DNA from 2 places in the Kitasatospora sp. NPDC048365 genome. Region 2 is predicted to be linked to the other one. Evidence: riboswitches for the same ligand, from Rfam matches in the RefSeq annotation. Region 2 holds a riboswitch; the other holds the start of a gene.
The links. Region 2 has a riboswitch for ZMP and ZTP ahead of ACGFX4_RS12190 (bifunctional 5,10-methylenetetrahydrofolate dehydrogenase/5,10-methenyltetrahydrofolate cyclohydrolase). Riboswitches for the same ligand answer to the same signal wherever they lie in the genome.
Positions count from the first base shown of each region.

Region 1: linked by a shared signal. The riboswitch ahead of ACGFX4_RS13715 (phosphoribosylaminoimidazolecarboxamide formyltransferase) and the one ahead of ACGFX4_RS12190 (bifunctional 5,10-methylenetetrahydrofolate dehydrogenase/5,10-methenyltetrahydrofolate cyclohydrolase) in region 2 are both predicted to bind ZMP and ZTP.

Region 1 covers NZ_JBICYJ010000011.1:53,607-59,305, reverse strand. The annotation lists gene ACGFX4_RS13730 (isopenicillin N synthase family dioxygenase) at 1-303, opposite strand, end outside; gene ACGFX4_RS13725 (AMP-binding protein) at 584-1,504, opposite strand; gene ACGFX4_RS13720 (oxygenase MpaB family protein) at 1,568-2,470, opposite strand; ZMP/ZTP riboswitch at 2,549-2,634, shown strand; gene ACGFX4_RS13715 (phosphoribosylaminoimidazolecarboxamide formyltransferase) at 2,666-3,835, shown strand; gene ACGFX4_RS13710 (SMI1/KNR4 family protein) at 3,898-5,484, shown strand; gene ACGFX4_RS13705 (PP2C family protein-serine/threonine phosphatase) at 5,420-5,699, opposite strand, start outside.
Region 2 covers NZ_JBICYJ010000009.1:227,279-232,977, forward strand. The annotation lists gene ACGFX4_RS12180 (DNA-formamidopyrimidine glycosylase family protein) at 1-436, opposite strand, end outside; gene ACGFX4_RS12185 (alpha/beta fold hydrolase) at 515-1,282, shown strand; ZMP/ZTP riboswitch at 1,337-1,425, shown strand; gene ACGFX4_RS12190 (bifunctional 5,10-methylenetetrahydrofolate dehydrogenase/5,10-methenyltetrahydrofolate cyclohydrolase) at 1,476-2,327, shown strand; gene ACGFX4_RS12195 (GNAT family N-acetyltransferase) at 2,394-2,996, shown strand; gene ACGFX4_RS12200 (M6 family metalloprotease domain-containing protein) at 3,157-5,031, shown strand; gene ACGFX4_RS12205 (hypothetical protein) at 5,028-5,699, shown strand, end outside.

The DNA of each region.
Region 1 (5,699 bases), on a different contig from region 2:
GCGCCAGTCCTGGCTGCCGCCGGTGCGCTCGTCGCCGGTCCTGGTGTAGCCGCGGAAGTGCGGGGAGTTCAGGTTGCTCACCGCCAGCCGGTCGGCCTCGGGGAGCTCGAAGAAGGCGCGCATCGCGTCGGTGAGGGCGGTGGTCTCCGCCTTGGTGACGCCGTGGCCGGTCAGCTGGAAGAAGCCGACATCGGTGGCGGCGGCCCGCAGGGCGTCGTGCAGGCGGGTCCGGTCCTCGGGGGTGCCGTCGGCGAGCGACAGGTCGATCACGGGGAGGCCGGTGGAACGGGACTGCTGCGTCATGGGTGACATCCGCGAAGGTCGGTGCCCCGGCGGAGCCCGGCGGTCGCCGGGGTCGCTGCCGCAGCCGCCGCCGGGTCGGGCGGTCGGGCGGAGCCGGGGAGCAGGGTGTGTGCCCACAGGAGAGGGGCGGGGAAGGGAAGGAACGAGGTCAGCCGGAGCGTCGACAGGACATGCTCGTGACGCGGAGCAGGTCCACGTGGCGACGGCTGACGAGTATGAGCACGTCACCAGAGTAGAGGACCGTCCCGGGGGCGGGCGAACACCCGTCCGGCCGCCCCGGTCACCGGGCGAGGGCCCGGGCGGCCAGGTCCCGCAGCTCGGTCTTGCGGACCTTGCCGCCGGCCGTCAGCGGGAAGCCCGGCACCACCCGCAGGTACCGGGGCGTCTTGTCGTGCGCGAGCCGGCCCCGGCAGAACGCGGCCGGCTCCTCGATGTCCAGCGCGGCGGCCGGGTCGCGGAGCACCACGAAGGCGCAGACCTCCTCGCCGAGGTGCTCGTCCGGTACCCCGACGACCTGCACGTCCGCGATCGCCGGGTGGGTGTGCAGGAACTCCTCGACCTCCCGCGGGTAGACGTTCTCGCCGCCGCGGATGATCACGTCCTTGATCCGGCCGACCACCGCCAAATAACCGTCGGAGCGCATCACCGCCAGGTCGCCGGTGTGCATCCAGCCGTCCGGGTCCACCGCCTCGGCGGTGCGCTCCGGCTCCTCCAGCAGCCGGTGCCGGCCCGGTTCGCCGATCCACACCGCCTCGCGCAGCGCCGGGCAGTCGGTCGCGGCCTCGGCGGCCATCGCGCGGTGGTCGCCGTCCCGGTACGAGGGCTGCGCCACCAGCACCGAGACGCCCGCCCGGCGCAGCACGTACGCCGGCTCCCGGGTGCGGTACGCCGGGTCGACGCTGACCAGGACGGCCCCGAGCCGGGCCGTCGCGTACTGGGTGAGCACCCACTCCGGGCAGTTCGCCGCCCAGACGGCGACCCGGTCGCCCGGCCGCACCACGAGCGCCCGCAGGCCGCGGGCCGGCCGGTCCACGTCGGCGGCCGGCGCGGACCAGGTCCAGCGCCGCCCGGTCTCCACGTCGACCAGCGCCTCCCGGTCGGGGAAGGCCAGGGCGGTGCGGTCCAGCCGGGCGCGGATCGTCTCGGCCGGCGGCGCGGGCTCGTCGTCGCCGTGCTCCTCGGACAGCTGCTGCTCGGCCACCGCCACCGCCTCCACTCGGATCCGCGTCGCGCCCGACCAGGCTTGGCCAAGTGCGACGGATCGTCAAGAGTGCGCGCCGGGCGGGTCCTCGGCCTGCGCGTGCGGGAACGGGCAGCCACCCGGACGGCCGTCCTCGAAGGTGCCCAGCTCACTGATCCGGTAGCCGTTCGGGTAGCCGCGCACCTGCCGCCCGTCCCGGGCCAGGCTGGGCCGGCGGCGCGGCGGCAGCAGCCGCACGAACCGCCCGCGCAGCCGCATCCCCGCGCGCGCCGCGAAGCGCAGCGCCGCGGGCGGGCGCGGGTAGCCGAACGCCTCCCGCAGCGGGTCGTCCAGCAGGCACAGCGAGGCGTACCGCATCGCCGCGCCGAGCGGCCGCGGGTACCAGCTCGCGGTCAGGTCCAGGGTGGCGTCCGAGACGTCCCGCCCGCCCCGGTCGAAGGCGAAGTGGGCCCGCTCGTAGCCGTCCAGCAGCCGCTCGAACTCCTGGTACGTCTCCGGGACGTCGCGCAGCCCCATCCGGCGCCCCAGCTCCCGGTAGTAGTTGACCGAGGCCCGCACCTCGACGGGGGAGTACGGGCGCCAGCCGAACTCGTCCAGCCAGCGCTTGGGCACCACCACGAAGGTGGACAGCACGTAGACGAAGTCCTCGTTCGTGATCTCGTACCGGCGGTGCATCCGGTTCATCCGGCGCACCGCCTCCCGGCCCTGCTCGGAGTCGAAGCCGTGCTCGACCACCGCCTCCAGGATCAGCACCGTGTCGTCGTACCGCTTCTGGGTGCGCGCGGTGAACTCGCCGGTCTGCGCCAGCAGTCGGCCGATCGACGGCACCGCGTAGGTGCGGTACAGCGCGAAGCCGAGCGCCTGCGTGGTGTCCCACGGGAACTCGTACTGGCTGCTGATCCGGTAGATCTCGGTGTACTCGGTCTCCGGATCGAGCTGCCGGATCCGCTCCAGGTGACGAGCCATCACCAGCCCCCTCTGCTGCGCGCGGCCGCCCCGGGCGGACGGCCGCAGCGACTGTACCGGCGCCGGGCGCTGTACGCTGGCCGCGGCCGCGACTGGCGAAGGTGGACCACCACCGGGGAACGGCCGTGACACCGACGCGAGCGCCGACCGCCTGGGCGCCTCCGTCAGCGACCCACCGCTGAGGAGGCCCGGCCCGTGAACCCCCCGTCCACCGCCATACCGCTGCGCCACGGCACCAACCCGCACCAGCGCGCGTCCCACGCCGTCCCGGTCGCCGAGGACCGGATGCCGATCCGGGTGCTGAACGGCGAACCCTCGTACATCAACCTGCTGGACGCCCTCAACGCCTGGCAGCTCGTCCAGGAGGCCGCCCGCACCCTCGGCCGGCCCGCCGCCGCGTCCTTCAAGCACGTCTCACCCGCCGGCGCCGCCCTCGCCGGCCCCCTCGACGCGGTCACCGCCGAGCTGCACGGCCTCACCGGCACCGCCACCGGCCCGCTCGCCTCCGCCTACCTGCGCGCCCGCGACGCCGACCCCAAGTCCTCCTACGGCGACCTCGCGGCCGTCTCCCACCCCGTCGACGCCGAACTCGCCGAACTGCTCGGCGGACTCGTCTGCGACGGTATCGTCGCCCCCGGCTACGAACCCGGCACCGCCGCGCGGCTCGCCCGCAAGAAGAACGGCCGCTTCCTGGTCGTCGAGGCCGACCCCGACTACACCCCGCCGGTCTGGGAGGCCCGCGAGGTGCACGGCCTGCGCCTCACCCAGGAGCGCGACCGCACCCCCGTCACCGCCGAGCTGCTCGACGGACCCGACCTCCCCCCGCAGGCCCTGGAGGACGTCCTGCTCGGCCTGGTCACCTTGCGCTACACCCAGTCCAACTCGGTCTGCTACGTCCGCGGCGGCCAGACCCTCGGCATCGGTGCCGGCCAGCAGTCCCGGGTCGACTGCACCCGCCTCGCCGGCGCCAAGACCGACACCTGGTGGCTGCGCCGCCACCCCGCCGTCCGCGCCCTCGCCTTCCGCCCCGAGGTCCGCCGCCAGGAACGCATCAACTGGCGGATCCGCCACCTCGAAGGCGACCTCACCCCCGACGAGCACACCCGCCTCGCCGCCGCCCTCACCGCTCCCGCCGGCGAACTCACCGCCGCCGACCGCCGCGCCTGGCTCGCCCGGCTCACCGGCGTCGCCTTCGTCTCCGACGGCGCCCTGCCCTTCCGCGACAACGTCGACCACGCCCACCGCCGCGGCGTCACCACCATCGCCGAACCCGGCGGCTCCGTCCGCTCCGCCGAGGTCGCCGCCGCCTGCGCGGACCTCGGCATCACCCTCACCCGCACCTCCCTGCGCCTCTTCCACCACTGAGCGCGGCGCTGTCACCGGCGGCTGGGATGATCACCCCCGGTCGACCGGAGAGGAACGAGGACATGCTGGAGGACAGGGCGCGGCGGCTCGCCGCGAAGATCCTGGCGCACGCACCCGAGGGCTGGACGGGCGCGGTGCTGACGGCCACCGCGAACGCGGGCAGCATCGGCTGCGCCGGCGGCTACGAGCGGCCCGGCGCGGCCTTCCGGAACCCCACCCTGCCGAACACCTTCGACGAGCTGCGCCTGCTCGCCGCCGACGTACGGGCGGCCCGGGGCTGGCAGGAGATCTGCCTGGAGATCACCTGCCGGCCCTCCGGCGAGTACCGCCTGACCGTCTGCGAGGACACGCTCACCACCGACCCCAACCCCGACGGCGGCGCGCTGCTCGTGCTGGACCCCGACTTCCGGCCGCCGCAGCCCGGAGCGGCCCCAGGCGGCAGTACGGTCGCGCCCGCGGGCGACCCCGACCTGGCCGTCGCCCGCCTCCGGGAGTACGTGCGGCAGCGCGCCGGCCTCCTCGACGAGCCGGGCGAACTGCCGCCGCCGGCCACCGAGGCGGCCGTCGCGGAGACCGAGCGCCTGCTCGGCACGACGCTGCCCGCCGACCTCCGCGCGCTCTACCGGATCGCCGACGGCGACGGGGGCGGGTACCTCTTCGACACCTACGGCTGGATGCCGGTGGCGAGCCTGCCGGACGCCCACCGGTGGGTCCGGCAGGCGCCCTGGTTCGGCTGGGAACTCGGCTGGCACGCCGTGGTGCTCGACGCAGACCCGGCCGACACCGTACGGCGCTGCGGCGGACACCCCGGCTGGATCCCGTTCGCCACCGGCGAGGACGGCAACTACCTCGCCGTCGACCTCGCCCCCGCCCGCGACGGCCGCCCCGGCCAGATCGTCCGGGTCGGCCGCGACTTCGACGGCGGCCCCGCGTACGTCGCCGAGTCGCTCACCGCCCTGCTCGGCGAACAGCTGGAACTGCTGGCCGCCGGCGCCTACGACATCGACGACGACTTCCTCGACCTGCGCCTGCCGCCGCGCCGCCGCGGCCCCCGGGAGCTGATCGGCAGCACCCCGGACCAGGTGGAGCCCACCCACCAGGCCGTCCACCTCAACGACGCCCCCTCCCCGGTGGACCTGCGCCCCTTCACCGCCGCGCCCGCGCTGCGACGGCTCCGCCTCAACCGCTGCTCCACCACCGACCTCGCCCCGCTCCGCGAGCTGCCCGTCGAGGACCTGCGCGTCCACCTCGCGGACGGCGACCTCGACCCGCTCGCCGGGCACCCGCACCTGGCGGCCCTGGAGCTCGGCTCCACCGTCCCGGTCGACCTCGCCCCGCTGCGCACCGTCCCGCACCTGCACGGCCTCGACCTGGCCGCCGCCGTCGTCCCGGACCTCGGCGTCCTCGCCGAGCTGCCCGGCCTGCGCTACCTCTCGCTCGAACGGAAGCAGTGGGCCGAACTGATCGACGGCGGACGGGTGCCCGGCACGCTCGCCGCCGCCCGCCTGGCCGGCGGGGACGTGACGCTCGACGAGGCGCTCGACTGGGCCGCGCGCCTCGGCCACGACACCGGAGCCCTGCGCGTCACGGGCACGGCCGATCCGGACGGGCCGGGCGGCCCGCGGGGACGGTCAGCAGCAGGGCGGTGATGTTGTCCTCGCCGCCCGCGGCCAGCGCACGGCCCACCAGGCCGCGGGCGGCCGCGAGTTGATCGGCGGCACGGTCGCGGGGGAGAGTGGCGCGCAGGTCGTCCGGGTGCGGGAGGTGGCGCCACAGGCCGTCGGTGCACAGCAGCAGCCGGCCCGGGACCGACGGGCGCAGGCTCGCCACCGCCGGCTCGGGCGGCTGGGCACCGGCCCCCAAC
Region 2 (5,699 bases):
GGTCGGCGGCGAGCCGGCGGCAGGCCTCGTCGGCATCCCAGTCGGCGCCGAGCAGGTCGGGTCCGAGGTGGCCGACGACGCCGGACTCGTCGGCGGTGCGCAGCAGTTCGACGACGGGCAGCCGGTAGCCGACGGCGGTGTGCTCCTCGGTGGCGAGGACGGCGCGGATCTGGAAGGCCGGGCCGCCGCTCCACTTCTCCCCCGCGCGGAACACCTGCCAGCGCCCGTCCATCCGCAGGTGGGTGTGGAGGGTCAGCCCGCCGTCGAACCGGGTCAGCAGGTGCTTGCCGCGCGGGACGGTCTCCAGCACCAGCCGTCCGGCGAGGTCGGCGGTGGCGTGTGCGGGCACCCGCAGGTCGGCGGCGGTCAGCACCCGCCCGGCCAGCACCTCGTGCAGCCGCGCGGCCACCTGGTACACGCTGTCACCCTCGGGCACGCCCCCATCATGCCCCGGCGGCCGGACACACGGGGATATTCGACGGACGGTCGGGGATCGGTCGTTTAAGGTGCGTCGGTGACTCTTTCTCATGACGTGGCTGGTCAGGGCCCTGCGATTGTGCTGCTCCACTCCTCGGTGTGCGACCGGAGGATGTGGGAGCCGCAGTGGGCGGCGTTGGTGGATGCCGGGTACCGGGTGGTGCGGTGCGACTTCCGCGGGTTCGGCGAGACGCCGATGCCGGACGGGCCGTACGCCGAGCACGAGGACGTGGCCGACCTGCTGGACGGGCTCGGGATCGAGCGGGCCGCGGTGGTCGGCTCCTCGTACGGCGGGCGGATCGCGCTGAACCTGGCCGCGCTGCGGCCCGAGCGGGTGGCGGCGCTGGCGCTGCTGTGCCCGGCGGTGCCGGGGCACGAGCCGAGCGCGAAGCTGCGCGAGTTCGGCGCCCGGGAGGACGAGCTGCTGGAGGCCGGTGACGTCGCGGGCGCGGTGGAGCTGAACCTGGAGACGTGGCTCGGCCCGGAGGTGGACGGGGAGACCCGCGAGCTGGTGCGCACCATGCAGCGGCACTCCTTCGACGTGCAGCTGGCCGGCCCGCAGGACGTCGGCCCGACCCGGCCCGAGGTGGACCTGGCGGACGTGCAGGCCCCGGCCCTGGTGGTCGGCGGCGCGTTCGACCACCCGGACTTCGTGGAGATCGCGCGCGAGCTGCCGGGCCGGCTCGGCGGCGGGAGCCGGCCCGTGCTGCTGGACTGGGCGGGCCACCTGCCGAGCCTGGAGCGCCCGGCGGAGGTCACCGAGCTGCTCCTGGCGTACCTGGCGGAGGCCCACCCGGCGCGGTGAGCGTCGGCGCACCCGGCGCAGGCCCACCCGGCGCGGTGAGCGTTGGGTAAGGTGGGCACGGGCCGTGACTGGCGCTGAGGTGGGCCACCACCGGGGAGCGGCCCGGCGGAGCCACGCCGTTGCCGCGCGCCTGGGCGATCCACGTCGACCAGGGAGTCCGCCCGTGTCCACGCACCCCACCACCGCCCGCCTGATGGACGGCACCGCGCGCGCCGCCGAGCTGACGGCCCGTACGGCCGCCGGCGCCGCCGAACTGACCCGCCGCACCGGGACGGCCCCGTGCCTGGCCACCGTGCTGGTGGGCGAGGACCCGGCGTCGGTCACCTACGTACGGATGAAGGCCCGCCGCTGCGAGCTCAACGGGATCCGCTCCCGGCAGGTCGTCCTTCCGGCCGACATCAGCACCGACCGGCTGGTGGAGGTGGTGTCCGGCCTGTCGGCCGATCCGGGGGTGCACGGCATCCTGCTGCAGCACCCGGTGGGCGCGCACATCGACGAGCGCGCCGCGTTCGAGGCGATTGCGCCCGGCAAGGACGTCGACGGCGTGACCATGCACTCCTTCGCCGCGATGGGCTTCGGCCTGCCCGGGTTCGTCTCCTGCACACCGGGCGGCATCATGCGCCTGCTCGACGCGTACGGCGTCGACCCGGCGGGGCGGCACGCCGTGGTGGTCGGCCGCTCGGCGATCCTCGGCCGGCCCGCCGGGATGCTGCTGCTCGCCCGCGACGCCACCGTGACGTACTGCCACTCGCGGACGGTCGACCTGCCGGCCCGGGTCGCCGAGGCGGACATCGTGGTGGCGGCGGTCGGGCGGCCCGAGTTGATCCGCGGCGAGTGGATCAAGCCGGGCGCAGTGGTGGTGGACGCGGGCTACAACCCGGGCAACGTCGGCGACGTGGACTTCGCCGGCGCCTCGGCCCGCGCGTCGCTGATCACGCCGGTGCCGGGCGGGGTCGGGCCGATGACCATCGCGGTGCTGCTGGAGCAGACGGTCCTGGCCGCGGCCGCGCAGCTCGGCGAGGACCCGGCGACCCTCGGCCTCTGAGCGGCCCGCGCGGGGCGGTGGGTGCGCGGGGCAGTGGGCGGGCGGGGCGGTGAGTAGGGTGGGGCCGTGATCAGGCTTGAGCGGTTGCGGGCGGACCACGCCGACGCGGTGCTCCGTTTCGAGCGGGAGAACCGGGAGTTCTTCGCGCGGAGCGTGCCGGACCGCGGCGACGCGTACTTCGCGGAGTTCGCGGCCCGGCACCTGATGCTGCTCGCCGAGCAGGACGCCGGGATCTGCCACTTCCACCTCGTCCTGGACGGGCAGGGCGTGCTGCTGGGCCGGGTGAACCTGGTGGACGTCGAGCACGGCTCGGCGGAACTCGGCTACCGGGTCGGCGAGTCCGCGGCCGGCCGGGGCGTGGCCACGGCGGCGGTCCGCGCGGTCTGCGCGCTGGCCGCCGGGCCGTACGGCCTGACCGAGCTCACCGCGATGGCCTCGCTCGACAACCCGGCCTCGCTCGCCGTCCTGCACCGCACGGGCTTCACCGCGACCGGCGAGACGGTGATCGGCGAGAAGCCCGCCCGCTGCTTCCGCCGCCCCCTCGATGCCACCGAGCACCCGACCGGGCACCCGGCCGAGCACCCGACCGGGCACCCGGCCGATCACCCGGCCGATCACCCGGCCGATCACCCGGCCGATCACCCGGCCGAGCGTCCCGCGACGGGCTGATCGGCGGCGGGCGGCGGCTCCGCCAAGTGCCGTGCGCACAGAGGAAGATCACCAAGGATCGAGCACGCACGAGCGCCCGGCGCGCCTGTCGACGCACAGGCACGACGTCACTACGATCTGTTAGCGGGGTCGTCGCCGAACGCTGTCCGAGGGAGTCGCCATGCCCGAACAGGTCTCGCAGCACCACACCACCACCCGCGCCGTCTGGTCGGACTTCTGCGCGGTGGCGCCCAGCCCGGAGCTGCGGCAGAAACTTCAGGAGCAGCTGGAGCGGGCCCGGTCGGGCGCCGACGAACTGGCGTCGCAGCTGGGGGTGTCGCGCGGTCCGCGGCAGCTCGGCTTCGACGACGGCACGATCTTCCCGCCGGACGAGTTCCCGCTGGGCACGCCGTACGCGACCATCCAGGCCGCCGCGGCGGAGCGGGCTCCGCTGCGCGGCACGGTGCGGGTGGTCGTGGTGCTGGCGGACTTCTCGGACAAGGCGATGACGGCGACCCGGGAGCACTTCGAGGAGCTGTTCTTCTCGCTCGGGGCGCTGCCGCACGGCAGCGTCCGGGAGTACTACCGCGAGGTGACGCACGGCCTGGTGGACATCGTCGGCGAGGTGGTCGGCCCGCTGCGGCTGCCGCAGACCCTCGCCTGGTACGCCAACGGCAACTTCGGCATCGGCCGGCCGACCGGCGAGGCGCGGGCCAACGTGATGGCCCGGGACGCCGCGCAGGCGGCGGACCCGGCGGTGGACTTCGGCCCGTACGACAACGACGGCAACGGCTACGTGGACGCGTTCATCGTGGTGCACGCCGGGTCGGGCGGCGAGGCGAGCGGCAACTCGGGCGACATCTGGTCGCACAAGTGGACGCTGCCGGCGGAGCTGAACGCGGACGGCACCAAGATCTTCGCCTACCTGACCATCCCGGAGGACGCCAAGATCGGCGTCTGCGCGCACGAGCTGGGGCACCTGCTCTTCGGCTTCCCCGACCTGTACGACATCGACGGCACCTCGGAGGGCGTCGGCAACTGGTGCCTGATGGGCGCCGGTTCGTGGGGCGGGGGCGGTGACATCCCGGTGCACCCGTCCGCGTGGTGCAAGGTGAACCAGGGCTGGGCCTCGGCGACCGCGGTGACCAGCGGCGGGACGGTGTCGTTCGAGGACGTGAAGTCCAGCCACACGGTGCACCGGCTGTGGAAGGACGGCGGCGGGGGCAGCGAGTACTTCCTGGTGGAGAACCGGCAGCAGACCGGCTACGACCAGTCGCTGCCCGGCTCGGGCCTGCTGATCTGGCACATCGACGACGCCAAGCCGACCAACAGCGACGAGAACCACTACAAGGTGGGTCTGCTGCAGGCGGACGCCCGGCGCGACCTGGAGCTCGCCGGCAACCGCGGCGACGGCGGCGACCCGTACCCGGGCAGCGCCGGCAACACCGCGATCAGCGGCTCCACCACGCCGAGCACCAAGTCCTACGCGGGCGCCGACACCTGCGTGTCGCTCTCCGCGATCTCCGCGCCGGGCCTGACCATGACGGCAACCGTCTCGGTCTCCTGCGGCAAGCCGCTGGCGAAGGAGTTCAAGGACGGCGGCAAGGAGCTGAAGGACACCACCAAGGAGCGCAAGGACGGCCTGAAGGACCTCAAGGAGGTGCGGAAGGAGCTCCACAAGGAGCTGAAGGAGCCGTTCAAGGAGCGCAAGGACATCAAGGACCGCACCGAGACCAAGCCCTTCGACCGGCCCGGCCGGCCGCCGGTCCGCGCGGCCGGCGAGGACTCGGTGGCCGCCGCCCTGGCCGAGCTGCAGGCCCGGCTGGAGGCGGTCGAGGAGGTGCTGGCCGGCCAGTACGGCCCGGATGGCGGCGACACCGGCGGCGAGGCCGGCGACGGCGGCACGGGCGGCGGTGAGCCGTTCATCGGCTCCTCGCTCCGCCCGGACCTGGCCGGCGGCCCGGCGTACGACGACGGCACGGCCGAGCTCCGCCGGGCGATGGCGGAGGGCGACGCCCACGCCAAGCGCGCCTTCGACACCCTGCCGCCGCAGTGACCGGCGCGGTCGCCGTCCTGGCCGGGCCCGGGGACGCGGGTGCCGAGGCGGTCGCCGGCGCGCTCGCGGCCCGCCTGGGCGGCGACCGCGTGCACCGGCTCACCCCGGCCCGGCTCGCCCGGGCACGGTGGAGCCACCGGGTCGGCCCGGACGGCCGGGCCCGCACCCGGATCTCGCTGCCCGACGGGACGGTCCTGGACTCCGCCGAGCCCGGCGCCGTCCTGCACCGCCTCACCCACCTGCCGGTCCCGGGCCTGGCCCGGGCCGGCGCCAAGGACCGGGACTACGCGCGCACCGAGATCCTCGCCCTGCTGGCGAGTTGGCTGCTCTCGCTCGGCGGGCGGGTGCTCGGCACGGTCAGCGCGTACGGCACCGTCCAGGGCCCGGTCTCGCCGGAGGCCGCGCTCGCCCACGCGGCCCGCCGCGGGCTGCCGGTGGCGCGGCGCGGCGGCGCGACCCGGGCGGGGCTGCTCGGCCGGCCCGGTCCCGCCGAGCGCGTGCTGCCGCACCTGGCCTGGCCGGGCGGCGCCTCGGCGCCCGTGCCGGCCGACCTGCTGCCCGCGCTGCGACCCGATCCGGACGGCCGGCTGCTGCTCTGCGGCGACGGCCTGGTCGGGCCGCTCGCCGCCCGGTACGGCCCGCAGGCCCGCGAGCTGGGCGCCGCGCTC